Regions from separate parts of the Solibacillus ferritrahens genome, predicted to be linked through region 3. Evidence: predicted binding sites of a transcription regulator. Region 3 holds the regulator's gene; each other region holds the start of a gene.
The links. Region 3 encodes Rex, which represses fermentation and respiration genes when NADH is low (regulators of the CRP and FNR family bind a similar motif). Its sites were predicted from a motif close to TTGTGAAATATTTCACAA; they were not measured.

Region 1 (10,808 bases), on a different contig from region 3:
GAAAAATTACCTCTACAATTCATCGATGAGAGTTGAAAAGAACTAAAAAACTGAGGTTAATTCGTATAAATCTCTGTTAGAACGTAAATTCCATTCCGGCTCAAATCGATTAATAATTGCATTTTTCAAGCTATTCATTTCCTTTTCATCCTCCATTGGATAAATAGCAAAATGGACGTCATTGTCCGGCAGCATTAACGTAATATTCGCATTCACATGACAATGAGTAGCCGTGCCGTCTCTGAAGCAGCCTTTCGCATATATATTACCTATATGTTGATTAAAGCGCTCTTTAAAGGTCCGTGCGCAAACCCCGCAAAATTTAAGCTCATTATTGACGATAATTGTATATATCCCTTTCTGCTTCAGTAATTCATCTTCCCCGTTGACGATAAAGCGTGTATATGTAAGATCTCCATAATTGTTTAGAAATTGCTTATAAAAGATGTTCCCCTCATCTTTTAATTGCTTTAACGCCTTTCCAGCTGGCCAATCTATAACATGCTGTGCATGCCGGCTCGCTTCCTCCTGCAGATGTTCGTATTTTTTTTGCAAAGTAAGTTCATTCAACGTTTTTTTATCGAAACTTACGAATAAATTTTCAATCCCCTGTTCTAGTACAAGCAATTCAACTTTATTAAATTTAATCTTTTGCCCTTTTACTTGAATATGCATATTAGCTCCCCTTTCTATATAAATCCCCCATTTACTTTAATTTCTATATAAATTTACAAAATCCTCTAAATATTTAATTTCTACTGTATTAGTACAATAAAAAAGCGACTCGCTCTATTTGAACGAATCGCTTTTTCATTAAAAATTCTCTTTATCGAATATTTCAAGATCTATAATGCGCGCACCTTGCTTTGTAATAGCGGCTTCCAGCTCATCAACTGTAGACTGTTTAGCACCTTTAGTCAAAGTCATGATAACACGGCGCAAATAGGTAGTATCGTCATCCATCGAGAACACACAATGTAATGGCCATACCTTTTTAACTGCCGTTAGCACTTTAATTAATATGCCATCCGTATCCGGTAGCGCAACTGTAATCGCACAGCTGCCTGTTCTGTAACCCCATGCTTCTTCCAATAGCTCGAATACTTTAGAATGAGGTAAAATGCCTGAAAAATTGCCTTTTGTATCAACTACGGCTAGGTATGGTAGTTGCTTAATGGAGTGAAACACTTCAAAAAACGAACTGTTTTCATGAATGAAAGCATCGGCTTCTTCTGTTAGTACCTTTACCGGTGACTTCATATCGCCATCTTTTAATTTATGTTCGAGCAATTCTACTTTATAGATATTGCCGATAAATTTTTCGCCGGCTTCGTCCAGCACGGGAATGCATCGGTAGCCATTCTCATTTAATTGACCAAGTACATCTGAAATCAGGTCAGTTTCTTTAACATAGCTTACGTCTTTCTTTTTAACATACTTTTGTTTAACAAGCATTGTGTTACCTCCTTTGGTGTTCTATCTATTATTTTAATAGTAGATTCCTAATTACGAAAGTTATTTTTTGAATATTTTGTAAAATAAAACGATACGTTATTTATAAAGTTCATAATATATATACGCATATGCTAAATCGAGACATTTCTGATAGTTTGTCAGGTTGTTTTCCTTATTATTGACCGAGGCAAAATAGATGGCCTCCAATGCGCTGCCGTTCCTTGGATATTGCTCTCGGATTCTTGAAAACACCTTCGCACACAGCTCATCGGTAACCTGTTCAGATAATTGGATAATATAGCCGATTGTGGAGGCGTCAATTCTTGTGCTGGTAATAATCGCCTGTTTCATTTCCTTCATCATTTCTTCATTAATTAAATAAAGAATGTCATTAATGCTATCCTCTTCGCATGTTAGTATTTTGCAATCCACCAATACTAGTGTATGCCCATCATTGTCTATATTACTCAATAGACACTTTCCTGCAAGTTTAAATCGCGATAACGGAGAAAGGAAATGTTCATCCTGTTCATACTCATTGTTATAGGCAGCTTTAATATACTTTTCCATATAGCGCTTGTCAGTTTCGATTTTTCGGTAAAACCGCGCATGAAACTGCTCCATTTCCCGAGAGATGCTATCCTCATTCAGCATTCTATATGAGTCGGTAATGAACGTATAGCATTCCTGAACTAAATCTTTATTTCTTTTTAAATTCATGCAGACGACTAGCACTTCATGCAGCAACTCTATTGCTGTTTCATATTCACCTTTTTGATAATGTATTTTCCCCCGAAGTACACGGATATGTAAATCAATGCGGGAATCCTTTTCCACTTCATATCCGGTAAAATAGCTATTATATAAACTTTCAGCATACTGAACTTTATTAAGATGGAGCGATATTTCAATATGAGCAATAAATCGTGTTATGAAGTACCGCTCATCATCTACTGATCCCATCTTAAAAAAGACTGCTGGGAGTTTACTCATTTGCCATAATATATCACTCGGCAAAACTTCCTTCTGTGCTGAAGTGTAGTTATTCATAGCAATTGACAGCAAGGAGTAATTTTCAGATTGGAGTGCATAGCTACTCGCAATTTTATAAAAGTTTTTCGCCTGTTCGAAATTCAGACTAAAATAATAGCAATGACCAATAACCAAATAGAATATGGTTAAACAATCTTTTAAGTTGTCCTTGAAATAAGGTTCCTGATCTATTAGACATTGTAGCAACTTCATATTATGGTTCGACAATATAAACGGCTGACTATCCAAGAGTATGAAGTCATTGATTGTTTCGATATCGCCCTCTTGAATGATGTATGTAAAAATTGACTCAAACGCCTCAAATTGGGCTTCACACGATGGAAATTGTTGTGATCGATAAAATTCAAGCTGATGTATTGTATTCAATCGTTCTACCATGGATTCGCGGACCTCCTACTCCTTTATAGCTACTAATTCAAATAGCTCTCTTTTTGTAATTGTAAATTGATCCATAAAACGTATTACTTTTAATTTCCGTTCTGTATAGGTCGCTTCATTCTGTTCCAAGTATTGGCGCATACTTTTAATAATCATTGTTTCGATTAGTACCAGTTTCTTAGGGTAATGTTCATAAGATGAAAACCGATCATTGAAAAGTTGCTTCGAGCTGTTTTCAAATTTCATGTATAAGTCGCATTCCTCTTTTGGCAGTACATCGAGCAACTCACTCAAAAAGTCCAAAAACAGATTCACTGTGAGAACAGCAGCCATTAAGGCATTTGTATATGACCCGATTGTCGTTTTCTTCAATCGTTTAAATTTTGAACTGATCAGGACTTCATTCATCATAAAATTCCGCAATAAAAAGAGTAGCGCATGCTCGGAATTTATAATAGGTACTTCCTCGAAATAATAGTAAACCCAAATGTCACTTAAACTAAAATTTGCGAATGATAATGAATGGAAGTCTGGATGGATTAAGTGATAAAAGTAATCATAGTATTCAAGTTTTGAAAATTGGTTATGCTGTTGCTCGTTTAAAAGAAATAAAGAGTTGGATGCTTCAAAATATTTCAACTATATATCACCTCATCAATCATTTTATTCCATTATAATAGTTTTTTAACAAAAATATAAAAAATATTCGAAAACAAAAGGACATACCAGAAAGTAATAAACTTTCTAGTATGCCCTATATAATTAATACGCTAAACCGAATAGCGCTTTAATATGCGTCATATAACGAACATTTGAAGCTTCTTTCATTAGTGAAGCAGGTAATCCTACTAATTGAGTATTGTTAGCACCAATTGTAGCGATACCGTCTTTACGTCCTAAAGAACCTAAAGTACCTGAGTTTGTGAATTTGAATTCTTTTAAATCCGCACCTTTAATTTGAGCGAAGATGTTATAGCCTGCTACTTCACCTTGCTGCCATGCTACTTGTGCAGTTGGTGCATAAGTTGGACGGTCGCCCGGGTTAGGAATGTGTGCTGATGCATCACCGATTACAAATACTTCTGGGTGAGAAGTTGATTGTAGGAAATCGTTGATTGTCGCTTTACCGCGGTCTGCCGCTAAACCAGATTCACCTACGATTGGAAGTGGTGCTACCCCACCTGTCCATACCAATGTGTTTGCCACGATTGGTTCACGGTCTTTTAACTGAATAACATTGCCTTCTACACCTGTAACAGGAGTTGATGTGATAAATTCAACACCACGTTTTTGTAATGAAGTTGTCGCACGCTCGATTAAGTTATCCGGGAATACTGGTAAAATTTTTGGACCTGCTTCAACTAGCTTGATTTTTAGGTCTTCGAATTTCACGCCGTATTTCTCCGCTACTTTCGGGAAGTGGTCAACGATTTCACCAACAAGCTCAACACCTGTTAAACCGCCACCGCCGATAACGATTGTCGCATCTGCTTCATCTTTAGTTTTAGCGTATGCTTTAATACGAGCTTCGATATGCTCGCGAATAGCGTTTGCTTCATCTACTGATTTTAATACGAAAGAGTTTTCCTCTAAGCCTGGGATACCGAAGAATCCAGTTTGGCTACCTAAGGCAACTACTAACGTATCATATTGTAAAGTTTTGCCGTTAGAAAGTGCAACTTCTTTATTATCTACATTGAAGCTGTTAACTTTTGCGATTTCAAGGTTAATATCCAAGCCTTTGAAGATTTTTTCAAGTGATAAAGATACAGCACCTTCTTTAATTGTTCCACCAGCAAGACGGTGTAATTCTGTAATAATTTGATGTGTTGGGAATTGGTTTACGACTGTAATACGCGCTTCATTAGTTGTTAAAAATTTGCGAGCTGTTTGTGCAGCTAATACACCGGCAAACCCAGCACCTAAAATAACGATTTCTTTAGTTACCATGATCAATATCCTCCAATAAATAGATTATGCAATTTATTTTGTTTCTTTACGTTCAGCAGCTACTTGTAAAAATGCGTTTGCAAAACGTAATGCCCCTTGTACTTGAGGGTCTTTCAACATTTTTAATAAGCCAAAAACACCTACTGTTTCATTGCTTACTTCAGCACGGTCTTTCGCTTCAATTGCAGTTTGAGCAATAGATTTTGCCGTTCCTACTACTGGACTTGCCATTTCAGTAACTGCAGCTACTGTATCATTTTTCAGCGTTTCATCTGTTGCAACACTTGTTGCGAAGTCATACGCTTTTGTTAATAAAGTTGTCATTTCAGCTAATTTCGGTAAATTATCTACCAACGTAGTTAATGAAGCCTGTACCTCTGGCTTTAATAGTTGGTCTAATACGTCTAATTGTTCTTGCGTAACAGACACTTTTTCTACCTGCTGATTGTTCATTTCTGACATAATAACTCTCCTTTGCCAACACCAATATTTTTTCTAACGAAAGTTCATACTTAATTGTAATTACTTTCACATTCCCATTCATTAAGCAACGATAGCACAAAGAATCGCTTGTTACAATTAGAAAAATGAAATAAAATTAGGAAAAGTTAATTAATCGAATATTCTGTAATTTAATCCGATTAAAAAATTTTATTTTTATGTATTTTAAGAGATATTCTTGGTTTTTTCGGGTTGAATTATTCTTTTATATTTTATTTTCATGAAGTATTTTTTTGCGATAATTTTTTTGAGGTAAATAAATTTATGCTGTAATTAATAAGAAGAAACTTACTAAAAGCGGAGTGCAACAACTTAGAAATATTTGCGCAAAGATCTTAATCCAAACCGGAAATGAGGCGGAGCAATGTATTATAAAGAGTTATATGTATCCAATGAAAGTAAACCGTTTCCTGCGACGATTCGAAACTATCGGGAAGAGGATTTCGCTGAATTAATCCGCATTCAAAAGGAGTGTTTCCCCCCTCCATTCCCCGAAGAATTATGGTGGAATACGGAGCAATTAAAAAATCATACTGAACTATTTCCAGAAGGTGCATTGTGTATTGAAGTGGAAGGAAAACTGGCTGGCTCTATGACAGCCTTGCTTGTCGACTTTGATATGAATGAACCGCACCATACATGGGAGGAAATAACAGACAACGGTTATATTAGAACTCATAATCAAAACGGCAATACACTTTATGTAGTTGATATTTGTGTAAGTCCTGGCTATCGTAAGTTAGGCTTAGGAAAATGGCTCATGTTATCGATGTATGATATAGTCGTCCATCTCAAGTTGGAAAGATTATTAGGAGGAAGTCGGATGCCCGGCTACCATCGTTATGAAAAAGAGCTTACACCAGAATTATACGTTCAGTCAGTAGTTAACGGCGATATAAAGGACGCTGTCATCTCTTTTTTGCTGCACTGTGGACGTATACCTGTTCAGGTCATACCCAATTATTTGCAGGATGAAGAATCCTGTAATTACGGTGTTTTAATGGAATGGAGAAATCCGTTTAAATAGGTTTATTACTTGAGCTATTTTTGAGTGTTACTTATAATCTCTACTCTGTTTCCAAAAGGGTCTCTAAACTCAAAACGTTCAAAATTGGGAATAGGTACTGAATCTAATATTTTTATATCATTTTCAACTAATAATTCTTTCCAATAGGATACATCTTCTACCTCATATGCTAAATGGGCTTTCGTTGATAATCTGTTAAATCCATCTTCTGTTCCTACATGCACCTGTGTACTACCAACTTGTAACCAAAAGCCCCCTCTTCCTTGAAGTGAATCTGGCTTTTTAATTTCTTCTAACCGTAAGACATGGCAATAAAAATTTTTTCCTTCTTCTTCGGCACCTTTTGGTATCGTAATTTGAGCATGATGTAATCCAAGAATCATATATATCCCCCTAAATATTAAGACTGTAATTTTATTATATGTTATATGGTATATAAATAAAATTATGGGTTATTTATGAAAATTCATAAGTATTTCTTATTGAAGTATGAATGCCGTCCTAAAATAAGGGGAGATTGTTCCGTTATTTAAATGATGTAGCTCATTTTCAGGTTAAATAAGGGAACGTTTTACCGTTATTTCAAATAAAATCGTGGAATTTCTTGTTTTTTAGATCAATAACGGAAATCCCTTCCCTTATTTTTACTATTTTTTATTTTATTTTCGAAATAAGGGAAATTCATTCCGCTATTTATCTCATTACACAATTCAATCTCCCTACCCTATCACCAAGCAGTACAGACTTCATTAGAAAATCTTATTTTTATGCAAATTATATATAACTACTAATTCCTACTAAATAAAAAATAGACACATCTCCATTGAAGAAATGTGCCTGAAATGAATTTTCATATTTAATTTCGTAATCAATAAAATCTCTCGGAAGCTCTATACCTTGGAGGCTACTCCAATAAAAGTACCTATCCATATACCCGCTAAAATAATAAACGATATAATTCCAAGTCCCATTCCTTCCCAGCCACCAACGCCAATAATGCTATAAATAAATACTACAATACATATTAGACTTATTACAGTAGAGATAGAAAATATAGATTTTCTTGAAACTTTACGAGATGTAATAAATATCCCTATTGCAGCCACAATTCCGATTAGCAATAAAGGCGTCCATCCATCCAACATCAAAATATCCATTTAATTCCCCCTTATAGAAAATTATAACATTACAGTTTACCTTATTCATTTATTAGTTATATTTTCTATTTGATTTTCCCTTTAACTAGTCCTAGAAGTCGTTGGCTCGGAATAAAATGCAAGGAAATCATTTTCTTGGGGGGCTATTCATGAATTCTATTTTGACGTATGTCTTTTTAGGCATATCTATGGCTGCAACAATTGGACCTGTAAAAACCGTTTTATTAAATACGGGTTTGAAAAATGGCTTTTTTCATGCCTGGTTTTTCAGTCTCGGTGCCTTAACAACTGACGTCATTTATATGTTTGTTGTTTATTTCGGGATTGGACAATTTATTGATTCGGAATTATTGAAAACGATACTTTGGTCTTTCGGCTGTTTTGTCCTTTTGTATACAGGTATAGAAAATCTTCTATCGCTACATAAAATTGAGATGGATTCAAATACCAAAAAAAGAACACGTCTTAGACAATCGATTATGTCCGGTTTCTTCATGTCGCTGCTAAACCCGCTAACGATTCTTTTCTGGCTTGGGATATATGGCTCCATCCTTGCAAAAAATGCTGGTACAACTACAATCTATCAAATCATTATACTTAGTATCGCCATTTTAGTTGGTATTATTTTAGTGGATTTCCTTATGTCCTTTTTCTCCAGTTTCGCGCGAAAATTATTATCCACGAGGCTTTTGAAAATCGTTTCCTTCGTTTCAGCCATATTAATGATCGGATTTGGACTTTACTTCGGCAAAATGGCTTTTCATTTGTTATTTTAATGCATACGGACAACACTTAAATTGTTATATGAAAATCTTGTCAAATAATTAAGGCGCATAAAATGCCCGAAATGTAACCATACCTTAATAAATAATCAAATTAGTCGAGGTGTGGTAATGGACAAAAGTAAGGTTCAAGTAAGTGTCTGGTGCATTGTCAGTTTAACTTCAATTCCTCTAATCATGACGCTGGGAAATTCCATGCTTATACCAGTGCTCCCGATACTCGAAGACAAGGTCGGGATCACATCATTTCAGTCAAGCATGATTATTACAAGCTATTCTATTGCGGCAATTTTCCTTATACCTGTAGCAGGTTATTTATCAGACCGATTTGGAAGGAAAATGGTAATATTACCTAGTTTAATCCTCGCTTTAATCGGTGGTCTTATTGCCGGGTTTGCTTCCTGGAAAATGGATGACCCGTACATGATGATCATTATTGGTAGGGTTATTCAAGGAATAGGTGCGGCCGGAGCAATGCCGATCGTAATGCCACTTGTAGGTGACCTATACCAGGATGATGATGAAAAAATAAGCTCCACCTTAGGAATTATTGAAACGTCCAATACGTTCGGGAAAGTGTTAAGCCCCATTTTAGGTTCAATATTTGCAGCTATTTTATGGTTTCTGCCCTTCTTCTCTATTTCAGCGCTTAGTTTAATTTCTATTGCACTTATTTTTTTCTTTGTTAAAGTCCCTAAAGAAAAAGATGAACCCGTAAAATTCAAGAAATTTTTAAGTAATACGAAAGAAGTTTTCAAAGAGAAAGGCAAATGGTTGTATACCATATTTTTAAATGGTGTACTCGTTATGCTGATATTATTCAGTATGTTATTCTTCTTATCCGACAACCTCGAAAAAGTTCATGATATAAAAGGTGTTAAAAAGGGTTTTGTACTAGCTATCCCACTTTTACTATTGTGTATTTCTTCTTTTATTTCTGGTCGTAAAATTAAAGGCGACTTGAAAAGAATGAAAAAAATAATTATTATTTCGTTAATTGCTATGTCTACAAGCATTGTTTTCGTAGGTTATACAAGCAAAAACCTCATTCTTTTGCTCATAGTAACAAGTATAGTCGGCATCGCCATTGGAGCACTCTTGCCTGCACTTGATACAATTATTACAGATAACATCAGAAAAGAACTAAGAGGCACAGTTTCTTCTTTTTATAGCTCAGCGAGATTTATCGGTGTTGCAGCCGGTCCCCCTATTATGTCACTCGTCATGAAAGACTATCTCAATGTCAGTTATATTGTGGCAGGTGTATTAGGATTTATCCTATTATTTGTTGTATTTAAATGCATTAATGTCGAGGAAATTGAAAAATCCAAAGAAACAGCATAAAAAATAAGGACCTGACAGCTTTTTCGGCTGGAACGGTCCTTAAAATTATTGAGCTTTCAAACTGAACAGAATAAGGGAAATGCCGGCAAAAAGACATATTATTCTAGTCATTGAAATTTTCTCTGCCAGACCTAATAGAGCTAGTCCAGTTGTAACGATTAGAACAACCGGACCTACTAAAGCTAACATTGTATTGATATAAAAGGCCTTTTCCAAATCATTGAATTTAAACATTAAAGCGGCAGCCGTCAATTCAATACTTCCTGAAATAAGTCTTAAAATAATGATAATAAGAAGTGCCTTTTCAATAAATGGAACCACATCCCCTGCTATTATTCATTCATAACATATGCAGCTAACCTCGAATTTATATTAGCTGGAGAGCATTCTCTTTTAATCAGCAGATTCCCATACCTATGAGCATCACCATCATCCCACAATTACATATAATTCCTATATAACGTATAAATAATTCTCTTAAAACATAAAAATTTCTTGTTAATATAATAGAATAATTAGTTCATTTAATTCCAATTAATGTTAAAATATTAGCGGTTAAACCAATATTACCCATTGCTAGGATGCATTATAAATATTCGTTTTAGCCATTCATCATGGAGAAAGAAGGTACAGTAGTTATGTTCAAAAATTGGACGTTATTCGAAAAGGCTTGGTTAATCGTTTCAACAGCTATCATCCTCATTCTTAGTATATTATGGGACGATACGCTCCTAGGAACGATTTCATCTATAGCCGGCATTATTTGTGTTGTATTAGCAGCTAAAGGGAAAATCGGAACATATGTAGTCGGGGTAGTTCAATGTACGACATACGGTTACATTGCATATGGCTATGGATTATATGGTGAATCCATGCTGAATTTGTTATTCTATTTACCTATTCAATTTATCGGATTTTACTTATGGTTTAAAAATAAGAAATCCCCTGATGAAGCTGCTTACGGGGAAGAAATTTATGCAAAAAGACTAACAACGAAACAATGGCTATATACGGGTGCCGGAATACTAGTTGCATATATTTCATACTCGCTATTTTTATCAAGAATAGGCGCAAACTTGGCGGGGCTTGATGGTTTGGCCGTTGTTTTATCGGTAGTAGCTCAAATTTTAATGATTATGCGGTACGCTGAACAATGGATTT
Region 2 (10,808 bases), on a different contig from region 3:
AAATTTACTTCATGTGGACGTTTGTATGAACGGTTAGCAAAGCTTTCTGTTTTTTCGATAATCGGCATGAAAAGGTCCGTATCAAAGTTTGTTGGTACATTTTGTACGACAGAAACGATACGCTCAAGACCCATACCTGTATCAATATTTTGCTTCGGTAGTGGTGTATATGTCCCGTCAGGATTGTGATTGAATTGAGAAAACACTAAATTCCACACTTCTAAATATCGCTCATTCTCCCCACCTGTATACATTTCTTCTGGTGGTGCACCAAAACCATACTCTTCTCCGCGGTCATAAAAAATTTCTGAGTTCGGACCAGAAGGACCTTCTCCGATATCCCAGAAATTCCCCTCTAAACGGATTAAACGCTCTTTAGGAATTCCAATTTCGTTATGCCATACGTCATACGCTTCTTGGTCTTCAGGATGAATCGTTACTGATAATTTTTCCGGGTCAAAGCCCATCCATTTTTCATCCGTTAAAAATTCCCAAGCATAATGAATGGATTCTTTTTTAAAGTAATCCCCGATTGAGAAATTCCCCAGCATTTCAAAGAAAGTATGGTGACGCGCAGTTTTCCCTACGTTTTCAATATCGTTTGTACGAATCGATTTTTGTGCATTTGTAATACGTGGATTGTCCGGTATAATACGTCCATCAAAATATGGCTTTAATGTTGCAACTCCTGAGTTAATCCATAAAAGTGATGGGTCATTGATTGGTACTAATGGTGCTGATGGTTCAATGTGATGCCCTTTTTCTTTAAAGAAATCAAGATATAGACGACGAATTTCAGAACCTGTCATTGTTTTTGTAGTCATAATTATTTCCTCCTATAATGTTTTTGAAGTACGATGAATTGGGCACAAAAAAAGCCTTCATCCCGGTAAAGGGACGAAGACTATTATCTCGTGGTACCACCCTAATTTATAATGCAATAAGCATTATATCTCAAGTGCTTTTAACGTAAGCATACGGCAGGTATTAGCTGCACTCTGGAGTAGCTTTCCGTAATTTTCGCGGAGATTTTTTCAGCCTAGAAATCTCTTTCTGCTCACGAAGTCCAATACGTACTTGTTCCATCATCGTTTTCATATATATATGTTCTTCATTATAAAAAATTGATTTCGTGCTGTCAATCCGCAATCCTTAATAATTAAAACGATTTTTCGTTAATAAGATCAAAACAATGGCTGGTACTGTACAAATAACCATTCCTAAAAATGCCAAACTAGGCTCGATTTCATACAGAGCTCCTCCTAAAAGAGTTAAGATGGCTGCACTTAAACTCATTGCAAGCGCAGAATAAATCCCCTGTGCATTAGGAATTTGTTCTTTCGGTAAAGCTTGAGAAATATAGCGAATGAATGCGTAATGCGCCATTGCAAATGACAGGGCATGAAGTGCCTGTGACACAATAAACATTGGCATATTCGGAAAAGCATATATTAAAATCCAGCGAACAGTAGAGCCAATTGCCGCCAGTAACATTAACGAAGACGGCTTCCATTTCGTTAAAAACGTATCTGCCTTTAAAAAATATATAATCTCAAATAACACTGCTACATTCAAAATCATTCCAATATAAAACGGATTTACATTTAACTCCTGTAAATATATATATCCATAATTATAGTAAGATGCATGTGCTCCTTGAAGTAGAATAACTACAAATAATACGACGATGAAACTTTTTACATCGAAAAGCCCTTTCATCGATAATGATTTTCCTGTTTCCTTTGCAGGAGCTAAACTCAATACATCAGGGGCAGGCATTAATTGAATTGCTAATAATGCTGTTAAACCGAAAATCATTGCCCATAAAATCATTTGCTCGCCGTACATTCCCGTAATCATACTAATAATTAACACAGCAACTACGTATCCGAATGAGCCAAGTGAACGTGCTTTTCCATAATGAATTCCCCCGTGTTGCATTAATGTCGCTGCGCTGCTTTCCACTGCTGGTAATAATGCCGGATACAATGCACTAAAAAGCATCGTCATGATGAATAAGCCTATAAAAGAATCGATCGGTACATAGAGTATTGCGGTTACTAAAGACGCTACTGTGAAGAATACGAGTACATTTTTATTACTCATTATTTTTGATACATACGGGAAAATTAGGATTGTTGATATTGCTCGTGCAACTAAACCAAACCCCATTATAATACTCGCATCTGAAACGGTTAAACCTTTGTCATTAATAAGCCAGCCTGTCCAATAAGGTAAAAAAATACCCCATGTAATAAAGAACATAAAAAAATTCTTTGCCAGCCAACGCTGATTGTTCATAATAATACAGCCTTCTTCCATTCTTATAATGTTGAATAATAGCACGACAATTTGTACAATAATGTGAGATATCTCATATTTTCTATTAAGGAGTTGCTTTATAATTTGAGAAAGTTATCACTAGAAGAAAGTAAACATTATATTGAGCATTACCCTATTTCTCAATATTTTTCATTTGATATTACTCCCTTTATCCAAGTATATGAATTTGATAAAGGAGAGTATATTTTCCATGAGCATTCATTTCCTGATTATTTATATTACATGATTGAAGGAAAAGCGAAATTATATGTTACACATAAAAACGGAAAAATTTCTCTTATTGATTTTATAACATCTCCTACTTTTATGGGAGAAATGGAGTTATTAAATGCGGAGCGCTATTCAAAAGGCATCCAGACCGTTACAACATCCATTTGTTTTGCAATCTCAATACGTGAAGTAAAGGAAAAATTATTAGCTGATCCGGTATTTTTAAAAATGCTCTGTCTTTTTTTAAGTCAAAAGACAATGAATGCGACAGCCAAATATACACAAAACCAGGCTTATCCTTTAGAAAATAGACTCGCATCATTCATTTTACTATCGTCTGATCAACAATTCTATAAAGAAAAACATACAGAGGTATGCGAATATTTAGGGGTATCATACCGACACTTATTATTTGTTCTTGCACATTTTTGCGAAGAAGAATACTTAACGAAGAAAGATCGGGGATATGTACTAACAAATCGACAAGCATTAGAAAAACTCGCTAGCGAAATTACGTATTAAAAAGACTGTGCTAAAAGTAATTTTTAGCACAGTCTCCTATAAAATAATTTCTTATATTTTGAACAAAATAAAAAAGTTTAAATAAACATACCTGCAATAGCAGCTGATAGTAGTGATGCTAACGTACCTGCAGCAACTGCCTTAACGGCAAGTTTTGCAATCATGCTGCGTTTTTCAGGAGCCATACCACCAAGACCACCGATTAAAATACCCATTGAGCTTAAGTTAGCAAACCCGCATAGGGCAAATGAAATAATAATCGCTGTCTTATCCGTAAACTCACCAATCATAGGACCGAAGTTAGAATAGGCTACGAATTCGTTTAAAATTAGTTTTTGACCAATAAACGAACCAGCGCGAACCGCTTCATCCCATGGTACACCAATTAAAAATGCCAACGGAGCAAATACATACCCTAAAATCCCTTCAAGGGTTACGTTATCTAAGGCTGTCCATCCTGTATAGTTACCTATCCAGCCAGTTACGCCACCTAAAATACCATTCAGCAATGCGATTAATGCGATGAAACTTAGTAACATTGCACCAACGTTTACTGCTAATTTTAAACCGTCAGATGCACCAACAGCAGCAGCATCAATAACGTTTGTAGCTTCAGAATTACGTTCTAATTTGAAATCTGCTTCATCAATTTCTTCTGTTTCAGGAATCATTAACTTTGCCATAACCAAACCAGCAGGAGCAGCCATGAAACTTGCCGCCAATAAGTATTCAAGAGGAACACCTAATAAAGAATAGCCGATTAATACTGAACCAGAAACAGATGCAAGTCCACCAGTCATAACAGCGAACATTTGAGATTTTGTCATTTTATTTAAAAACGGACGAATAACAAGTGGCGCTTCTGTTTGACCAACGAAAATGTTTGCAGCAGCATTCACTGATTCTGCCTTTGTTGTACCTAATACTTTTGATAAAAAGCCACCAATAATTTTAATAATGAATTGCATAATCCCTAAGTAGTAAAGAACAGAGATTAGAGAAGAGAAGAAAATAATAATCGTCAATACACTCATCGCAAATACAAAACCTACATTATCGGCATCTGCTAATCCGCCAAAAACGAAGGAAATCCCTTCATTTGCATAACTGATTAACTTTTGCACACCTCCAGAAAGTTCCATTAACTTCTCACGGCCATATGACCACTTTAAAACGATAAAAGCGAAGATTAGTTGTACAACTAAGCCTGATATAATAATTCTCCACTGAATTGCTTTACGGTTATTTGATAACGCTATAGCAATCGCTACAATTCCAACAATACCTATGATTCCCCAAACGAAATCCATGTTTGCGCACCTTCTTCTTTAATTTTGAAAACCTTTTCATTTTACATTATTTGACATTCAACTTCGGACGTCATATAAGTTTTTATTATACTAACATAATCAAATTCATATTATTAATTAATAGTTTCTTTAAAAACTTCTGACATTTATATTTTTTTGATAAATGTTCTCAAGATATTATGCACTTCCCATAATTTTTTATTATTATTTTAAAAACATTTCCCTATTTTATTGATGATAAACTATCCTAATTTTCAAATAAAAATCTTGAAATCAGTAACTTTTTATACAATAAAAAACCAGCTATTTTTATTCATAACGAAAAAAATAGCTGGTTTTATTATTCATTAAAGTCATATGGGGAAATGTCATTCATGCCAATTAATGGGTGAATATATGGTGCAGTTTCTACCGTTAAATGATTCGGTAATGATTCTCCGATTTTATGTGAAGATGTAGTATTTAGAAGGCCTAACTGTTCAGTAGATGTTTTTGATTGTTTTTTGTCATTGAATTCAACTGCATTTTCTTCTTTTTTCGGTATTTCATTTACTACCTCGGTTGCTACAATTTCAGGATTAAGTCGTGCCTTTAATGTTGTCAGTCGTGTTAAATCATCATTTTTGGCTAAGCCACTCGCTAATACATCAGGCTCGCCACATAAAATTAAAAAGTTTTTTGCACGTGTTATTCCCGTATACAGTAAATTTCTACGTAGCATTTTAGAATAGCTGCGAACTACCGGCATAATTACCGTTTGAAATTCCGAGCCCTGGGATTTATGAATGGAACAGCAATATGCCAAAGTAATTTGATTTAAATCTGCACGTTGATATGTCACTTCAATCCCATCATAACTAACAATCAGCAAATCCTGCTTTTCCACTGTTTCCTTTGCTCGAATAATGGAAATCACTTCACCCATGTCACCGTTAAATACATTATTATCTGGCTGATTGACAAGCTGGAGTACTTTATCCCCGATTCGGTATATCGTATCTCCAAAAACGATTTCCTTTCGTGTTCCGTCATTCGGATTGACAAGCTGTTGTATTTCTTTGTTCAAGCTATCAATTCCAGCCGGACCTTTATACATTGGAGCAAGTACTTGAATATCACGAATTGCTTGCCCTTTAGCAAGAGCACCTTTCACAATTTGTGTAACAACACTTGTCACTTGTGCAGTTCCGGCCTGAATGAACGAGCGGTCCGTTGTTTTAGCAGTTAATGTTTCTGGAACAGTCCCCTTCTTAATCTGATGGGCCATTTCAATAATTGTAGAACCTTCTGCCTGACGGTAAATATCAGTTAATTCTACTGTTGGAATTTGTTTAGATGCAAGCAGATCTTTTAAAACTTGTCCAGGACCTACAGGCGGCAACTGGTCCTGATCCCCTACAAATACGACCTGCACATCTTCATGAAGCGCTTTAAGCAGCTGATGGGCAAGCCATGTATCTACCATTGACATCTCATCGATAATAATGAGGCGACCTACAACTTCACGCTCAGTTTCCTCATCCTTTTCCTGACCATTAAAACCTAATAATCGGTGAATTGTCATTGCTGGTAAACCTGTTGATTCGGCTAACCTTTTCGCTGCCCGGCCAGTTGGTGCTGCCAGGACAATAGGAAACGGCTCTTCTTTTTCAGCATAAGTTTTTGGATTTAATGATAATCCGTGAAGTTCTGCATAAACTTCGACTAGACCACGCACAACAGTCGTTTTCCCGGTACCCGGACCACCTGTTAAAATCATAACAGCAGAGTTTAGAGCCGTTTCAATAGCTAATGCTTGCGTAGGTGCATATGTCACATCGTACTGTTCTTCAATATCACCAATTGCTTTACGAATTTCATCACGTGAAAAATTCTCAGCTACTTTATTTTTTTCTTTAAGCTCATTTATCTTGCTGGCAATGCCGACTTCACTAAAATACAAAGAAGGTAAATACATACGCGTTTCTTCGCCGCATATTTTTGAATCCTCTCGCATATCAATCGCTGCTTTTGAGATCGCTTCATATGGAATTTCGATACGCTGGCTTTGCTCAAGCATTTCTTTAACCATTGGAAGTACCATTTCCGCATCCAAATAGACATGACCTTCTGATAATGCTGCATTAGTCAGTACATGGAAAATGGCCGCTTTTATACGGTCCGGATGATTTCCGGTTATCCCTAGCTTGGCACCAAGTTCATCGGCACGAATAAATCCAATTCCTTCTACTTCTTCAATAAGGCGGTAAGGATTTTCTGTTAATAAACTTAAGGTTTCTTCACGATATGCCTGGTATATCTTCATACCGAGCTGTGGTCCAAATCCCCACTCATTGAGACGAACCATTACCCTCTCTAACCCTAGATTTTCTTCGATTGTTTGACGAATATGTAACTTCTTTTCAGCAGATAAACGAGGAACCGCATCAAGTGCAGATGGATCTTCTAAAATTTTCGTTAACGCATCCATCCCCAACTTCTCAACAATTGTTTCTGCTGTTTTTCTCCCTACTCCTGAAAATAAGTCACTGGATAAATAATGGACAATCCCTTGCTCTGTTGTTGGTACTTCTTTTTCAAATGTTTCAATCTGAAATTGCATCCCGTATTTTGGATGACTTTTCATTTGTCCGGTGAATCGATATAGTTCATCGTCTACTAACTTTGGAAAATAGCCTACGACAATAATTTCTTTTTCATCATACTGAAGATTTGTTTCTTGTATTTTGACACGAACAATGGAGTACATATTCGTTGCATTATGAAAAATTGTTACAATAGGTCGACCTAAAATAAATAACTTATTTATGTCAAACAAATTTAGATTTTCCGCCATTTTCATGCCACACTTTCTAATAATTGTATGCTCATTTTATCATACACACAGCGCTCTGTCTTACTATATAGTGCATGAACTGTTACGTCTGATTTTTCTATTAATTTAGTATAGTAAAATGTTATGATAGGAATAGATTTCAAGAGAAAGTAGTGAAAAATATGAACTTTAGACCTTGTATTGATTTACATGACGGGAAAGTTAAACAAATTGTCGGAAGTACGCTTGGATATGAGAATAAAGAAGTCATTGAAAATTTTACATCCGATCAGGATGCCTCCTATTACGCTTCATTATTTCAGCAAAACAATTTAACTGGTGGACATGTTATCATGCTTGGTCCTGGGAATGAAGAAGCAGCCATTCGTGCATTACACGCATATCCAAATGGACTACAAATTGGTGGCGGCATTACTGCAGATAATGCGCAAAAGTATATCGATTCCGGGGCAACACATGTCATTGTCACTTCATATATTTTCCATGATGGATTGCTTGATTTAAATCGATTGGAACAATTAGTTGAAAAAATCGGTAAAGAACATCTTGTCATTGATTTAAGCTGCCGCAAGCGAGATGATAAATGGTTTGTAGTGACTGATAAATGGACAAAATTCAGTGATTTTGAAGTAAATGCTCAATCGATAAAAGAAATTGAAGCATATTGCGATGAGCTGCTTATTCATGCAGTTGATGTTGAAGGTAAGCGTGGAGGCATGCAGGCGGATTTAGTACGTGATTTGGCTGAATGGACAACGATTCCAACAACGTATGCTGGAGGCGTTCGTTCGCTTGATGACCTGAAAAAGTTTGAAGCCATTTCAAAGGGTAAATTACATGTAACAATCGGTAGTGCACTGTCCATTTTTGGTGGGGACTTAGATTTTCAAACGGTTGTGAATTACTGTGAAGGCATTGTTTAAACAAAACTTATAACAGCCTTCAGCAAAATTAAAGCTGCTAAAGAGTAATTTCTTTAGCAGCCTTGTTACTTTATATATTCGCCATCAGACGTTTTGCAATCATTTGGAATTCTTCAGGACCAATACCAGGCGCAAATTCTTCCGGCAATTCATCTAAATCAGGCATTTTTGCACCCTTTGGCATTCCTTCCTCTACAATGAGGGGAGCATTTGTCCATGGATGTGTTCCTTTCCAAATTTTGTTTATATCCTGATAATCCCCTACATAATTCCACGTAAACAGTACATTTCCGTATCCGCGATCTTCATACTTCCGCGCGTGATCAAATACATGATTATCAAGGCTAGGTATCGGGAGCATCTTTGTTACATCCAATCCTGTCGCCATCTCAATTGCTTTCGCATAAGCAACAACATGTGTACCACCTCGCACTAATAAATAGCCAATCATTTCACGTGCTGTCGGATGATCTGTCATTTCATACACACGCATTTTATGAGTCCGCGCCCCACATTCCAAAAAGAAATTGTGCAGTAAATCAAGCACTAAATTTCCACTAGAAAACACATATTCCCCGTTCCATGGTTTCCCCATCGAATCGACAGGTAAAGATGTTTGTGCAGATGCAATGAAACTTTGCGTATTGCGCATATTTTTAGCGTTCATCATCGGTGCAAGATTCGGGTTTCCGGAAAACGTTGTATCCTTGCTTAATAAATTAATCGTAGTGGCTACGAGTTCTACATGTCCAAATTCTTCTGCTGTAATACTCGCCACTAAGTCATAAAAAGGTTTTAATTTTTTCTTACCACGGAAGTTGAATGACTGATACATATAGTTGTTCAGAGTCGACATTTCTCCGAATTTCCCACCTAACAATTCTTGTACCGCACTTGCTGCATTTGCATCCCCATATTCAACCTGTGGTAAATCAATAGCTAAACGATTAACGCGTTGGAACAATAAAGCACCCCCTAATTGTCATAGTAAGCTTATGACAAATTGAGGATGCGTAGACCAGAATCATATTATTTTTTTAGAAATGGCATAATCGATACAATTTTGTCAATACGAATATAAAACGGTGTTTGACAAACATCGAGCACAATATAATCAGGACAGATAGCCGCTAAAACTCCTTGTTGAACGCGATTTCCATCTTGTTGTACAGCCACCATTTGCCCTAAATAGTTTTGAATTGCTTCCAACCAATAAGCATTTGGAAAAGTACTCATTTGAACCAAAAAATCACTCCTTTGTATGCATACTGTACAATATGCTTTCAAGGAGTGATGCGTTCATTGATTATTTAGCTTTCGATTCTATCGTAATTGTGATTGGTCCGTCATTAATAAGTGAGACATCCATCATAGCTCCGAAAACCCCTGTTTCAACATGTAAACCATGTGCTTTTAATTGTTCATTAAAAGCATTCCATAAAGGTTCAGCCTGCTCTGGTCTAGCTGCTTCTACAAAGCTCGGTCGCTTCCCTTTACGTGTATCAGCATATAAAGTAAATTGTGAAACGGATAAGATGTCGCCCCCCATTTCCAGTATAGAGCGATTCATCTTTCCTTCATCATCTTCCCAAATTCGCAAATCCGCAATCTTCTTTGCCACATAAGCGACATCCTCTTCTGTATCGCTATGTGTAATGCCAACTAACAGCACATAGCCTTTATCAATGGCACCAGTTTTTTTTCCGTCAACTGTTACTGAAGCCTGTTTTGAACGTTGTAATATTACTCGCATAACATAACCTCTATCTATTAATTAATTACACGTTGTACCGAATAAATATCCGGTAGCTGCTTAATTTTCTCAACTACTCTATGAAGTCCTGAAATATTTGAAATTGCAATTGTTAAATGAATCGTTGCAATCTTTTCACGATCAGCTCTACCTGTAACTGCTAAAATATTCGTTTTTGCTTCACTTACTGCGTGCATCACATCATTTAAAATACCAGGACGATCAAAAGCGGAAATCTCGATATCTACTGGATAATCTTTACGTATTTGTGTGCCGTCATTTTCCCACTCCACTTCAATAAGACGCTCTAAATTTCCATCTTCCTGAATGTTTGGACAGTCGGCTCGGTGTACCGATACACCTCTACCTTTTGTTATAAACCCGACAATATCATCACCTGGAACCGGCGTACAGCAGCGTGAGAGGCGAATCAGTAAATTGTCAATGCCTTTAACAATAACACCTGATTCAGTACGTTTTTTAGGTGTAGGATTGTTCATGCTTTTAACGATTTTTTCAAGCGCCTCTTCCTGTTCACGCTCTTTTCGCATCTTTTCAGCTAAACGATTGACGATTTGCTGTGCCGTAATGCCACCGACACCAACAGCTGCATATAAATCCTCTTCATGTGTATAGTTGAATTTATCAATAACGCGTTTAATATTTTCAGGTGTCAGTACTTCCTTCATATCAAACTCTTGTGCTTTTATTTCTTTATCTACAAGCTCTTTACCTTTAATAACACTTTCTTCACGAACATGCTTTTTGAAGAACTGTTTAATTTTATTTTTCGCTTGTGAACTTTGTGCAATTTTAATCCAGTCACGGCTTGGCCCAAATGATTGTTTTGATGTTAAAACTTCAACAATATCCCCTGTTTTTAATGGGGTATCAAGCGGTACCATTTTGCC
Region 3 (10,808 bases):
TGGAAGAAAGCCTTTGATTGGTGTTGGTTCAATATATACAGTTGAAGAGGCAGAACAAGCATTACAGCTAGGGGCAGATTTAGTTGCGCTTGGTCGTGCATTACTTATTGAACCACACTGGGTTGAAAAAGTAGAAAAGGGAGAGCAAGTTTATACAGCATACAATGAGAATGTTGATACTGTACTTCCAAGTCCATTACTAAAAAGGTTGAAATCTAGACCGGGATGGGTTCCGGGTTTTTAATTAAAGGTAATTATAAAAGGTTTAGTAAGGGGGTTAAGTCCTTTACTAAGCCTTTTTTATATTGCGAAAATGTTTTGTAGTGCAATGTTGCGGGAAAAGTTCGCTATATACATAGTGAAGGAGGGATACTGATGAATAAAAAGGGTTTCTTTATCTACCTATCTATTTGTCTTGTTTTCTTTCTAATGATGATGGTTTCTGCATGTACTGATGAAATTTTGGAGATTGAAGAAGGTAATACATATAGCTGGCAGAAGTATATGAATGAAGAAGAATATAATAAACTGAAAGAAGGTATGTCGTATCTGGAGGTAGTGCGGATTACAGGTGGCGCAGGTGAAGAAATTGACAGTGGAGTTTATGAGTGGAATGATGAATTTTTACTAACAAAGGCTTATCGTCTTCAGTTTAATGAGGATGCTTTAGTTCAAAAGGAAATAGTAGAACGGAAAGGTCACTCTTCACGTTAAAATAGATCTTATAGGCATTTTGCTTATAAGATTTTTTCTTTTTAAATACCTGAACCTAAGTTTTCATGTGTAAACATTATCTAGGAGTAATACATTTTGAACAATTGCCTCAGTTCAAGTAAACTAGAGATAATTGATTTTTTGTGGAAGGAAGCAAATTACATGATATATGAAAAATATATAGATACTCTAGAGGAGACGCAAGTACTTGCGATAAGACTGGCAGGTTTAGTTCATCCCCAGTATACAATTACTCTTGAAGGGGACTTAGGTGCTGGCAAAACGACTTTTACACAGAGTTTTGCAAAGGGACTTGGTGTAAAACGAACAGTTAATAGCCCAACATTTACGATTATGAAACAGTATGAAGGACGGATTCCACTGAATCATTTAGATGTCTATCGATTAGCCGATAGCGATGAAGATTTAGGATGGGAGGAAATTTTTTTTGGTGATGCGGTTACAGTTGTAGAATGGGCCCATTTAATTGATGAGGATTTACCAGAGGAACGTTTAGCAATAGAAATTACACGTATTGATGAAACAAAACGTAAGTTTATATTGAAACCAATTGGCGAAAAATATATTCGCCTTTGTGAGGAGTTATTAAAATGATTTGGTTAGGAATTGAAACAGCAAATGCACCGCTTTCTGTCGCAATTGTGAACGAAAATAAAGTGCTGGCTGAGGTTGTACAAAATATAAAGTTAACGCATTCAGTAGGTGCTATGCCTGCCATTGAAGAAGTAATAAAAAAAGCAGGATTAGTGCCAGCAGATATAGAGGCTATTGCTGTTTCGGAAGGACCTGGCTCCTATACAGGTGTCCGTATTGGCGTTACCCTTGCCAAAACTTTTGCGTGGTCATTGAAAAAACCTTTAGTAGGAGTTTCCAGCTTAAAAGTGCTGGCTGCCAATGCCCGTATTTCTAATTATGCGATTTGTTCTTTAATCGATGCTCGTCGTCAAAATGTATATGCAGCGGTTTATGAATCAGGTAGTTTAAATACAATGATTGAAGATTATCACGATCATATAGACGGGTTATTACTTAAGCTTCAACAACTTAATCGTCCCATTTTATTTATAGGGAGCGATGTTGAAGTATACTTTGAAAAAATCCAGCATGTATTAGGTGATTTAGCCATAAGAGCACCTTATACAATGGATTTACCGAGAGCTTCCGAGCTAATAGCCTTAGCTCAGCAAATGCCATTACCGGACATTGAATCTACTCATACATTTGTTCCCCAATATCGCCGTATTGCAGAAGCAGAAGCGAACTGGATTAAGGAACAAAAAAAGGAGCAACACTAATGGTTCAGTATCGTAAAATGGTGATTGACGATGTTCCGGCTGTCCATGCAATTGAGCTTGCCACATTTCCAACACCATGGACTCTGGAGTCGTTTTATTATGAAATGACAGAAAATCAATTTTCTCATTACTTAGTAGCTGAAAATGAGACAGGTGACATTATCGGCTTTTGTGGAATTTGGCTTGTTATTGATGCAGCTCAAATCACAAATGTAGCTGTTGTGAACTCTGTGCGTGGTCAAGGTATCGGTGAAGGGCTTATGCGTGAGGCATTACGAATAGCCAATGAAGCTAATATGGATGTAATGAGTTTAGAAGTACGTGTAACAAATACGGTTGCACAAAATTTATATCGCAAGCTTGGATTCCAAGAAGGTGGGCTTCGCAAAGGCTACTATACGGATAATCATGAAGATGCGTTAGTAATGTGGGTGAAATTATAATGGATAACTATATATTAGCAATAGAAACAAGTTGTGATGAAACAGCAGCAGCAATTATTAAAAATGGTACAGAAATTATTTCAAATGTCGTGTCATCGCAAATTGACAGTCATAAACGCTTTGGAGGAGTTGTACCTGAAATTGCGTCACGTCATCATGTCGAACAGGTAACAATTGTATTAGAAGAAGCATTAAATCAGGCGAATATGGAACCAAAGGATTTAACTGCTGTGGCCGTAACAGAAGGTCCTGGTTTAGTAGGAGCTTTATTAATCGGGATTAATGCGGCAAAGGCTTTTGCATTTATTCACGGCTTACCGTTAATTGGTACCCACCATATTGCGGGACATATTTATGCAAACAATCTAATACAGCCTATGGAATTTCCATTGTTGGCTTTAGTTGTTTCAGGTGGACATACGGAGCTTGTCTTAATGCGTGAACATGGTTCCTTTGAAGTGATAGGTGAAACTCGAGATGATGCGGCAGGCGAAGCGTATGATAAAGTAGCACGTGTATTGAATATGCCATATCCAGGAGGACCACATATTGACCGTTTAGCGCACGAAGCAACCGAAGCAGTACCTTTTCCTCGTGTATGGTTGGAGGAAGGATCCTATGATTTTAGCTTTAGTGGCTTAAAATCGGCTGTTATCAATTACAAGCATAATATGGATCAGCGCGGGGAAGAAATTATTCCTGAGAAAGTCGCAAAAGGATTCCAAGATAGTGTAGTGGAAGTATTAACAGCGAAAACATTACGCGCGGCACGTGAATTTCATGTAAAACAAGTTATTGCAGCTGGTGGCGTATCAGCAAATAAAGGGCTACGTACGGCATTGGAGAACGCTTTTAAAGAAGAAGGTATTCCGTTTTACGTACCTCCTTTAAAATTATGCACGGATAATGCTGCAATGATTGGTGCAGCTGCCTATGAAATGTATCAAGCAGGTGTTCGTGGGAATTTAGCTATGAATGGACGTCCTGGTATGGAACTAACAAGTTGGAAATAAGAACCAAAGTCATGATAGATCGGAATGATTTCATTTCCGTTCTATCATGCTTTTTTATTTAAGAGAATAAAGTAATCAGTATTTCAGTGTATTGCAATAATATAAGAAAGTCGAAACTAATAATTTATGATAGATAAATCTTATTTATAACAAGATTTTATCCAATGTTCAATTTTTCTGAAAATTATCCACAGATAAAGTTGATAAATCATAAAAAAGTTGTACGAACATGCGTACTTATGCACAAAGTGTGTATAACTTGTGGAAAACATGTGATTTATCTATATATAGTGGTGGCTTTTTCACATCGGATTGTGTATAACTTTGATTTTAATTGTGGATAATGTGGAAAACTATGTTGATATGTTGGTAGAACTAGATTTGTAATGTGAATAAAACTGTGGAGAAATTTGTAGAAATTTGGCGTATTGACCTATATATATGATTAATATGTAAATAGATTATTTATAGAATTAGTATTATACAATAATAATGAAAAATAGAGTTTTTATGTGAAAAAGATGCCAACAGCAAAAAGAGAGTGCCCAAAATTTCTTCTGGACACTCCCTTATTATAGTTGTTCTAATTCGTCATTTAGTTCAAGCCATTCCATTTCAAGTTCCTCATGTTGCTGCTTTACTTCATTTAATTCGGATTGAATCAATAGTGTTTTTTCATGGTCTGAGTAAATAGCGGGATCACAAAGTTGTTCTTCAAATACGGCGATAGTTTCAGCTAAAGCATTCATTTTCACTTCAAGTTCCTCGACAGCGCGGCGAATTTGGCGTTCCCTCTTTTTCGTGTCTTTATCAATCATAGACGTCGATTTCGAAGGGGCGCTTTTCTCAGTCGTATTTTTTTCTGAGGTAAGACTTTGCATTGCAGCTAGCTCTTGAAGTTCTTCTTTTTTCTCTAAATAATAGTCATAGTCTCCTAAATATTCAAAAGAACCTGTGCTGGAAAGTTCAATGACTTTAGTTGCGATCCGGTTAATGAAATAACGGTCGTGTGAAACGAATAAAAGTGTGCCAGGATAATCGATTAATGCATTTTCCAATATTTCTTTACTGTCTAAGTCTAAATGGTTTGTAGGCTCATCTAGTACTAGAAAGTTTGATTTTTGCATCATTAATTTTGCTAGTGCAAGACGAGCCTTTTCGCCACCGGACAGTGAGTTTACAGATTTGGCAACATCATCACCACTGAAAAGGAAGCGCCCTAAAATATTGCGAATATCCTTTTCATTTAATAATGGCCATTCATCCCAAAGTTCACTTAATACAGATTTATTGGAATGGAGTTTTGCCTGTTCCTGATCATAGTAGCCAATATGGACATTGGTACCGTAACGAATATCTCCCGCAAGTGCCTGTATATCCTTGACAATTGTTTTTAATAATGTAGATTTACCCACACCGTTTGGTCCAACAAGTGCAATGCGGTCTTCCCTAAATACTCGCATTCGAATATTCGTTGAAATTTCCTCTTTAGAAAAGCCAATTGATAAATCATCGATGGATAGTACATCGTTTCCGCTTTGACGCTCAATAGTAAAGCCGAAGTTCGCACTTTTCTCATCACCATCCGGAGAGTCCATCCAATTTGTTTTTTCCAATACTTTACGACGAGACTGTGCCATTTTTGTTGTTGAGGCGCGTGCTAAGTTTTTTTGAATGAATGTTTCGAGCTTTGATTTTTCATCCATCTGGCGTTCATACATTTTTAAATCCCGTTCATAGTTTTTCGCCTTTTCCTCTAAATAGCCACTATAATTTCCAATATATTTCGATACTTTCGTACGTGATACTTCATAAACAATCGACACTACTTGGTCTAAAAAGTATCGGTCATGTGAAACGATTAAAATTGCCCCTTCATAACCTTTTAAATATCCTTCCAGCCATGACAATGTCTCGATATCCAAATGGTTTGTGGGCTCGTCCAAAATTAGTAAGTCAGGCTTTGATAAAAGAAGCTTTGCAAGTGCCAAGCGTGTCCTTTGTCCGCCGGAAAGTGAGCGGATCGGCTTATCGTAGTCCTCAGGGAAAAACTGCATCCCATGTAATACGGAACGTGTATCTGCTTCATATTGATAGCCGCCTGCATCTTTGAAATCATGCTGTAATTGGTCATATTCTCCAGTAATCCGTGTATATTGTTCAGTATTCTCATAGATGCTTGGATCTGCCATTTGTTTTTCCAACTGGCGCAGCTTCTGTTCTTGATTTTTTAGGGTAGTGAAAATTGTCATCATTTCGTCCCAAATAGATAACTCTGAATCGATTCCTGCATGCTGCTCCAAATAACCGAGCCGAACATCTTTCGGAATAATAATTTCACCTGAGTCATAACTCATTTGCCCAGCAATTATTTTTAATAGCGTTGATTTTCCTGCACCGTTTCGACCCACTAATGCAATGCGATCACGGTGTTGAACTTCTAGCTTTACACCACTTAAAATTTCATCGGTAATAAAGGATTTATATAATTGATTTACTTGTAAGACAATCATTTTTACACCTCAGTTTCTCCTACTTAGTTTAATGGATGGGAACATCGTACGCAACGATGGATACTTTACTTGTTGCTACTAGTTTAGTAAGATTAACTTGCTTCTGCTCAAATAGGGGGAGCTCAGGCAAAGAGTGTTACATCGTGTTGCAATGCCTGAATGATCAACATCATGTTGGCAACAATTTTCAAATGTACATAGGAGGAGAATGTGTGAAACCAGATATAAAAATTCCACAAGCAACGACAAAAAGACTTCCTCTTTATTATCGGTTTTTAAAAAACTTCTCAAATGAAGGTAAAAAGCGTATTTCATCACAAGAATTAAGTGATGCGATGAAAATAGATTCAGCAACGATTCGACGTGATTTTTCTTATTTTGGGGCTCTCGGTAAAAAGGGGTATGGCTATGACGTACAATATTTGCTAGAGTTTTTCCGTCAAACATTGGATCAGGATGAGGCAATGAATGTTGCGTTAATAGGGGTCGGGAACCTAGGGAATGGTCTACTTAAATATAATTTCCAAAAAAATCATAATACGCGTATTGTTGTCGCATTTGATACAAAAGCACCTTTTGAAGGAACGACAATTAGCGATATCCCTGTATTCCATCCAGATCGTTTAGAGGAAATGTATGAAGAGTTTGGCGCAGAGTTAGCAATTCTTACTGTTCCATCACGTTCTGCCCAAATGATGACAGATCGCCTTGTTAAAATGAATGCAAAAGGTATACTAAATTTTACGCCTGTACGATTATCCGTACCCGAAACATTAAAAGTAATGAATATAGATTTGTCGGTAGAATTACAGGCACTTATTTATTTAGTACGAAATTCAGGTTAGTAACAAATTGTTCACATTAGTATAAATAGCAAATTCTAGTTAATTACTGTAAAATGTACATAATAATAGAGGAGGTGGCTATAGTGGTTGTGCATCTAAATGCGATTGGACCTGTGAGCCTAATTATCATTGGACTTATTGCTTTATTAATTTTTGGACCAAAAAAATTGCCATCATTAGGTCGTGCAATGGGGACAACTTTACGCGAGTTCCGTAGCGCTACGAAAGGCTTGACAGATGACGATGATGATTTTGAGAACAAGAAAAAGGTTATTGAACATAAAGAGAACGAAAAAAACGACGTTAAGTAAATAAGGAAGTCATACTATGAATTCAAGAGAATTAACTGTAGTTGAACATATGGATGAGCTTAGAAAACGCTTATTTTTCGTGGCGATTTTCTTTGTAATGGCTCTTTTCGTAGGATTCTATACAGCTAAACCACTAATTCGACACATTCAACAAAGCGATTTAGCTACTAGTTTTTCCATGAATGCATTTAGCCCGGCGGATCCTTTAACTGTTTATTTACAAGTAACCTTTATTGTGGCGGCAGTCATTGTTTCTCCGATTTTGCTATACCAGCTATGGGCTTTTATTACTCCAGGCTTGCATGAAATGGAACGCAAAGCAACGTTGAAGTATATCCCTTATGCATTTGTTTTAGGTATTGGAGGAATTACCTTTGCCTACTATATTTTATTCCCGTTTATTATGCGCTTTATGACGGAATTATCGGCAGATTTGAATATTACACAAACAATTGGCATTAATGAATTTTTCTCTTTTTTAATAAAGCTAGTAGTACCATTTGGTATACTATTTCAATTGCCTGTTGTTACGTTATTTATATCCCGTCTTGGTATTATTAATCCTAAGCTCATGATAAAGTTTCGTAAGTATGCATACTTTGTATTGATCGTTATTTCGGTATTGCTGGCACCGCCTGATCTAGTATCGAATATTATTATTGCGATTCCACTTTTTATTTTATATGAGATAAGCATTGTCATTTCCCGTATCGGCTATCGGAAATACGAAGTGGCGGAAAAGGAACGCATATTGGAAGAGGAAGAACGTGAGCGTGAGCTGCAAGTAGAAGAGTTGCTTGAACAGCAACGTCGACAAATGGAGCAAATGAATAGTTGATGTAAAACGCTATCAAAAGGGATAGCGTTTTTTTATTGAATTATATTATGGAATGGGAAAACCCGCTATTTCTATCCATAGCGGGTTTAAAATTACGCTTGAAACTTATCTGCATTCATCTGCACAAATGTCACGAACCCATTTAAAAGGATATGTGCAATAATCGGTGTGAGAAGCCGCTTTGTTTTATAATATAAAAACGCGAATATCATACCGCAAATTGTATAAAGTAAAATATGTGTGAAGTCCATATGAATGGCAGCAAAGACGATGGCACTAACAATGCTTGCTATCCAGAAATTATAATTTTGTATAATAGAACCGAAAATAACACGGCGGAATACGAGTTCTTCCAAAATTGGTCCTAAAAATACGGTAGCAACAATCATGATAGGTGCTACTTTTGTGACATTCATAATCGCCTCTGTATTTTCCGAGCCCATATCAATTCCTAAAGCGAGCTCAATATATGCTCCGATTGTTTGCCCTAAAAATACGAGGAAAAATCCAATAATACCCCAACCGATTGATGCGCCAATCGATGCTTTTTCTCCTTTAAAAACATCCCAAAATTGCTTATTGCGGGAAATTAAAATAAAACTCACGACAAAAGCAATCCCAAACGAAATCGTTGACCACCAAGCAGATAATTTAATAAGCTGATCTTGCTCAGACACTCCAGAAAAAAGTTGTAAAAGGGAATCTTTTAAACTAGGAATGAATATAAGTATTAAGACTGATAACTGACAAATGATATAAGTTAATAACACATAAAATGCAGTTTTCTGTGTTTTAAACTTAGAAGATGAGGTAGATGTCACGGATTAATAACCTTCTTTCTAAATATTAACAGCAGGAAATTCTTCACAAAAAACGTGTGAATATGCCGTATATTTTATTATACATTTAAGCAAGGACTATTATGTTATAGCCTTTTTCATACATTACTTCTTTTATTGTAGAGGAATTTGGTAATAAAACAAAATTTTTTAATGCACATACTTGCAAAAAAATATAGAATTCATTAAACTAATAAATGTGTTAGCACTCGACAATCGAGAGTGCTAAAAAGAAAATTTCTTTAGGAGGTTGTTTCAATTGTTAAGACCATTAGGAGATCGCATCATTATCGAACTTGTTGAGGTAGAGGAAAAAACGGCATTTGGTATCGTCTTACCCGACTCAGCAAAAGAAAAACCACAAACTGGTAAAGTAGTGGCTGTAGGTACAGGTCGTGTTCTTGACAACGGCACTCGTCTTGAGCTTGACGTAAAAGAAGGCGACGAAATTATCTTCTCTAAATTCTCTGGTACGGAAGTGAAGTACGACGGCGTAGAATATTTAATTATACGTGAGAGCGATGTACTTGCAATTGTCGGATAATTCCAAATTAAAATGTAATTTTGCAGCTAGTTATACATAATCAACTTTACTAGCTGCTCATCTTCATAAAAAAATAAATTGAAATAATAGATCGCAAATTTTAGGAGGAAAATGAATTATGGCAAAAGATATTAAGTTTTCAGAAGAAGCACGTTCATTAATGGCATCTGGTGTAGATAAGTTAGCTAACGCTGTAAAAGTAACTTTAGGACCTAAAGGACGTAACGTTGTTTTGGAGAAAAAATTCGGTTCTCCACTTATTACAAATGACGGTGTATCAATTGCAAAAGAAATTGAATTAGAAAATGCATTTGAAAACATGGGTGCAAAATTAGTAGCGGAAGTTGCTTCTAAAACGAATGAAATCGCAGGTGACGGTACAACTACTGCAACAGTTTTAGCACAAGCTATGATCCGTGAAGGTCTTAAAAACGTAACAGCTGGTGCAAACCCTGTTGGTATCCGTAAAGGTATGGATAAAGCTGTTGCTGCTGCATTAACAGAACTTCAAGCTATTTCACGTCCAGTTGAAAATAAAGAATCAATTGCACAAGTAGCGGCAATCTCTTCAGCAGATGAAGAAATTGGTCAATACATTGCAGATGCAATGGAGCGCGTAGGAAACGACGGCGTTATTACAATTGAAGAATCAAAAGGTTTTACAACAGAATTAGATGTAGTGGAAGGTATGCAATTTGACCGTGGCTATGCATCACACTACATGGTAACAGACACAGATAAAATGGAAGCGGTATTAGATAACCCATTCATTTTAATTACAGATAAAAAAATCGCTAACATTCAAGAAATTTTACCAGTGTTAGAGCAAGTAGTACAACAAGGTCGTCCAATTTTAATTATTGCTGAAGATGTTGAAGGGGAAGCTCTTGCAACATTAGTAGTAAATAAATTACGTGGTACATTCAACGCAGTAGCGGTAAAAGCTCCAGGCTTCGGTGACCGTCGTAAAGCAATGTTAGAAGATATTGCTGTATTAACTGGTGGACAAGTAATTACACAAGATCTTGGCTTAGATTTAAAATCAGCGGATTTATCATCTTTAGGTCGTGCTGCTAAAGTTATCGTATCAAAAGATAACACAACAATCGTTGAAGGAGCTGGTAACACAGATGCAGTAGCTAGTCGTGTAAACCAAATCCGCGCACAACTTGCTGAAACAACTTCTGAATTTGATAAAGAAAAATTACAAGAGCGCTTAGCAAAATTAGCTGGTGGGGTTGCAGTTATTAAAGTTGGTGCAGCAACAGAAACAGAATTAAAAGAACGAAAATTACGTATCGAAGACGCATTGAACTCAACACGTGCAGCAGTAGAAGAAGGTATCGTATCAGGTGGTGGTACAGCACTTCTAAATGTTTACGCGGCAGTTGAAAAAGTATTAGAACAAGTAGAAGGCGATGTAGCAACGGGT

Region 1: SNE38_RS07725 (DUF1641 domain-containing protein) is a predicted target of Rex. The motif match lies at 5,353-5,370, and genes of this name have one in related genera.
Region 2: yeiL (transcriptional regulator YeiL) is a predicted target of Rex. The motif match lies at 2,363-2,380, and genes of this name have one in related genera.

Annotation. Positions count from the first base shown of each region.
Region 1 is NZ_JAXCLE010000006.1:74,623-85,430, reverse strand. Features, by position in the region: gene SNE38_RS07750 (GIY-YIG nuclease family protein) at 43-675, opposite strand; gene cbpA (cyclic di-AMP binding protein CbpA) at 814-1,455, opposite strand; gene SNE38_RS07740 (dehydrogenase) at 1,552-2,886, opposite strand; gene SNE38_RS07735 (serine protease) at 2,902-3,525, opposite strand; gene SNE38_RS07730 (NAD(P)/FAD-dependent oxidoreductase) at 3,649-4,836, opposite strand; gene SNE38_RS07725 (DUF1641 domain-containing protein) at 4,870-5,298, opposite strand; gene SNE38_RS07720 (GNAT family N-acetyltransferase) at 5,702-6,364, shown strand; gene SNE38_RS07715 (VOC family protein) at 6,379-6,747, opposite strand; gene SNE38_RS07710 (YesK family protein) at 7,255-7,521, opposite strand; gene SNE38_RS07705 (LysE family transporter) at 7,671-8,297, shown strand; gene SNE38_RS07700 (MFS transporter) at 8,415-9,647, shown strand; gene SNE38_RS07695 (YqhV family protein) at 9,693-9,968, opposite strand; gene pnuC (nicotinamide riboside transporter PnuC) at 10,262-10,808, shown strand, end outside.
Region 2 is NZ_JAXCLE010000007.1:48,712-59,519, forward strand. Features, by position in the region: gene alaS (alanine--tRNA ligase) at 1-824, opposite strand, end outside; T-box leader at 891-1,098, opposite strand; gene SNE38_RS08740 (MFS transporter) at 1,153-2,301, opposite strand; gene yeiL (transcriptional regulator YeiL) at 2,407-3,075, shown strand; gene SNE38_RS08750 (NupC/NupG family nucleoside CNT transporter) at 3,153-4,385, opposite strand; gene recD2 (SF1B family DNA helicase RecD2) at 4,726-7,221, opposite strand; gene hisA (phosphoribosylformimino-5-aminoimidazole carboxamide ribotide isomerase) at 7,383-8,144, shown strand; gene SNE38_RS08765 (manganese catalase family protein) at 8,215-9,108, opposite strand; gene SNE38_RS08770 (YuzF family protein) at 9,174-9,380, opposite strand; gene dtd (D-aminoacyl-tRNA deacylase) at 9,451-9,897, opposite strand; gene SNE38_RS08780 (RelA/SpoT family protein) at 9,915-10,808, opposite strand, start outside.
Region 3 is NZ_JAXCLE010000022.1:1,152-11,959, forward strand. Features, by position in the region: gene SNE38_RS16650 (NADH-dependent flavin oxidoreductase) at 1-244, shown strand, start outside; gene SNE38_RS16655 (hypothetical protein) at 376-714, shown strand; gene tsaE (tRNA (adenosine(37)-N6)-threonylcarbamoyltransferase complex ATPase subunit type 1 TsaE) at 877-1,329, shown strand; gene tsaB (tRNA (adenosine(37)-N6)-threonylcarbamoyltransferase complex dimerization subunit type 1 TsaB) at 1,326-2,030, shown strand; gene rimI (ribosomal protein S18-alanine N-acetyltransferase) at 2,030-2,473, shown strand; gene tsaD (tRNA (adenosine(37)-N6)-threonylcarbamoyltransferase complex transferase subunit TsaD) at 2,473-3,486, shown strand; gene abc-f (ribosomal protection-like ABC-F family protein) at 4,059-5,999, opposite strand; gene SNE38_RS16685 (redox-sensing transcriptional repressor Rex) at 6,212-6,844, shown strand; gene tatA (twin-arginine translocase TatA/TatE family subunit) at 6,898-7,155, shown strand; gene tatC (twin-arginine translocase subunit TatC) at 7,172-7,993, shown strand; gene SNE38_RS16700 (CPBP family intramembrane glutamic endopeptidase) at 8,086-8,670, opposite strand; gene groES (co-chaperone GroES) at 9,092-9,376, shown strand; gene groL (chaperonin GroEL) at 9,495-10,808, shown strand, end outside.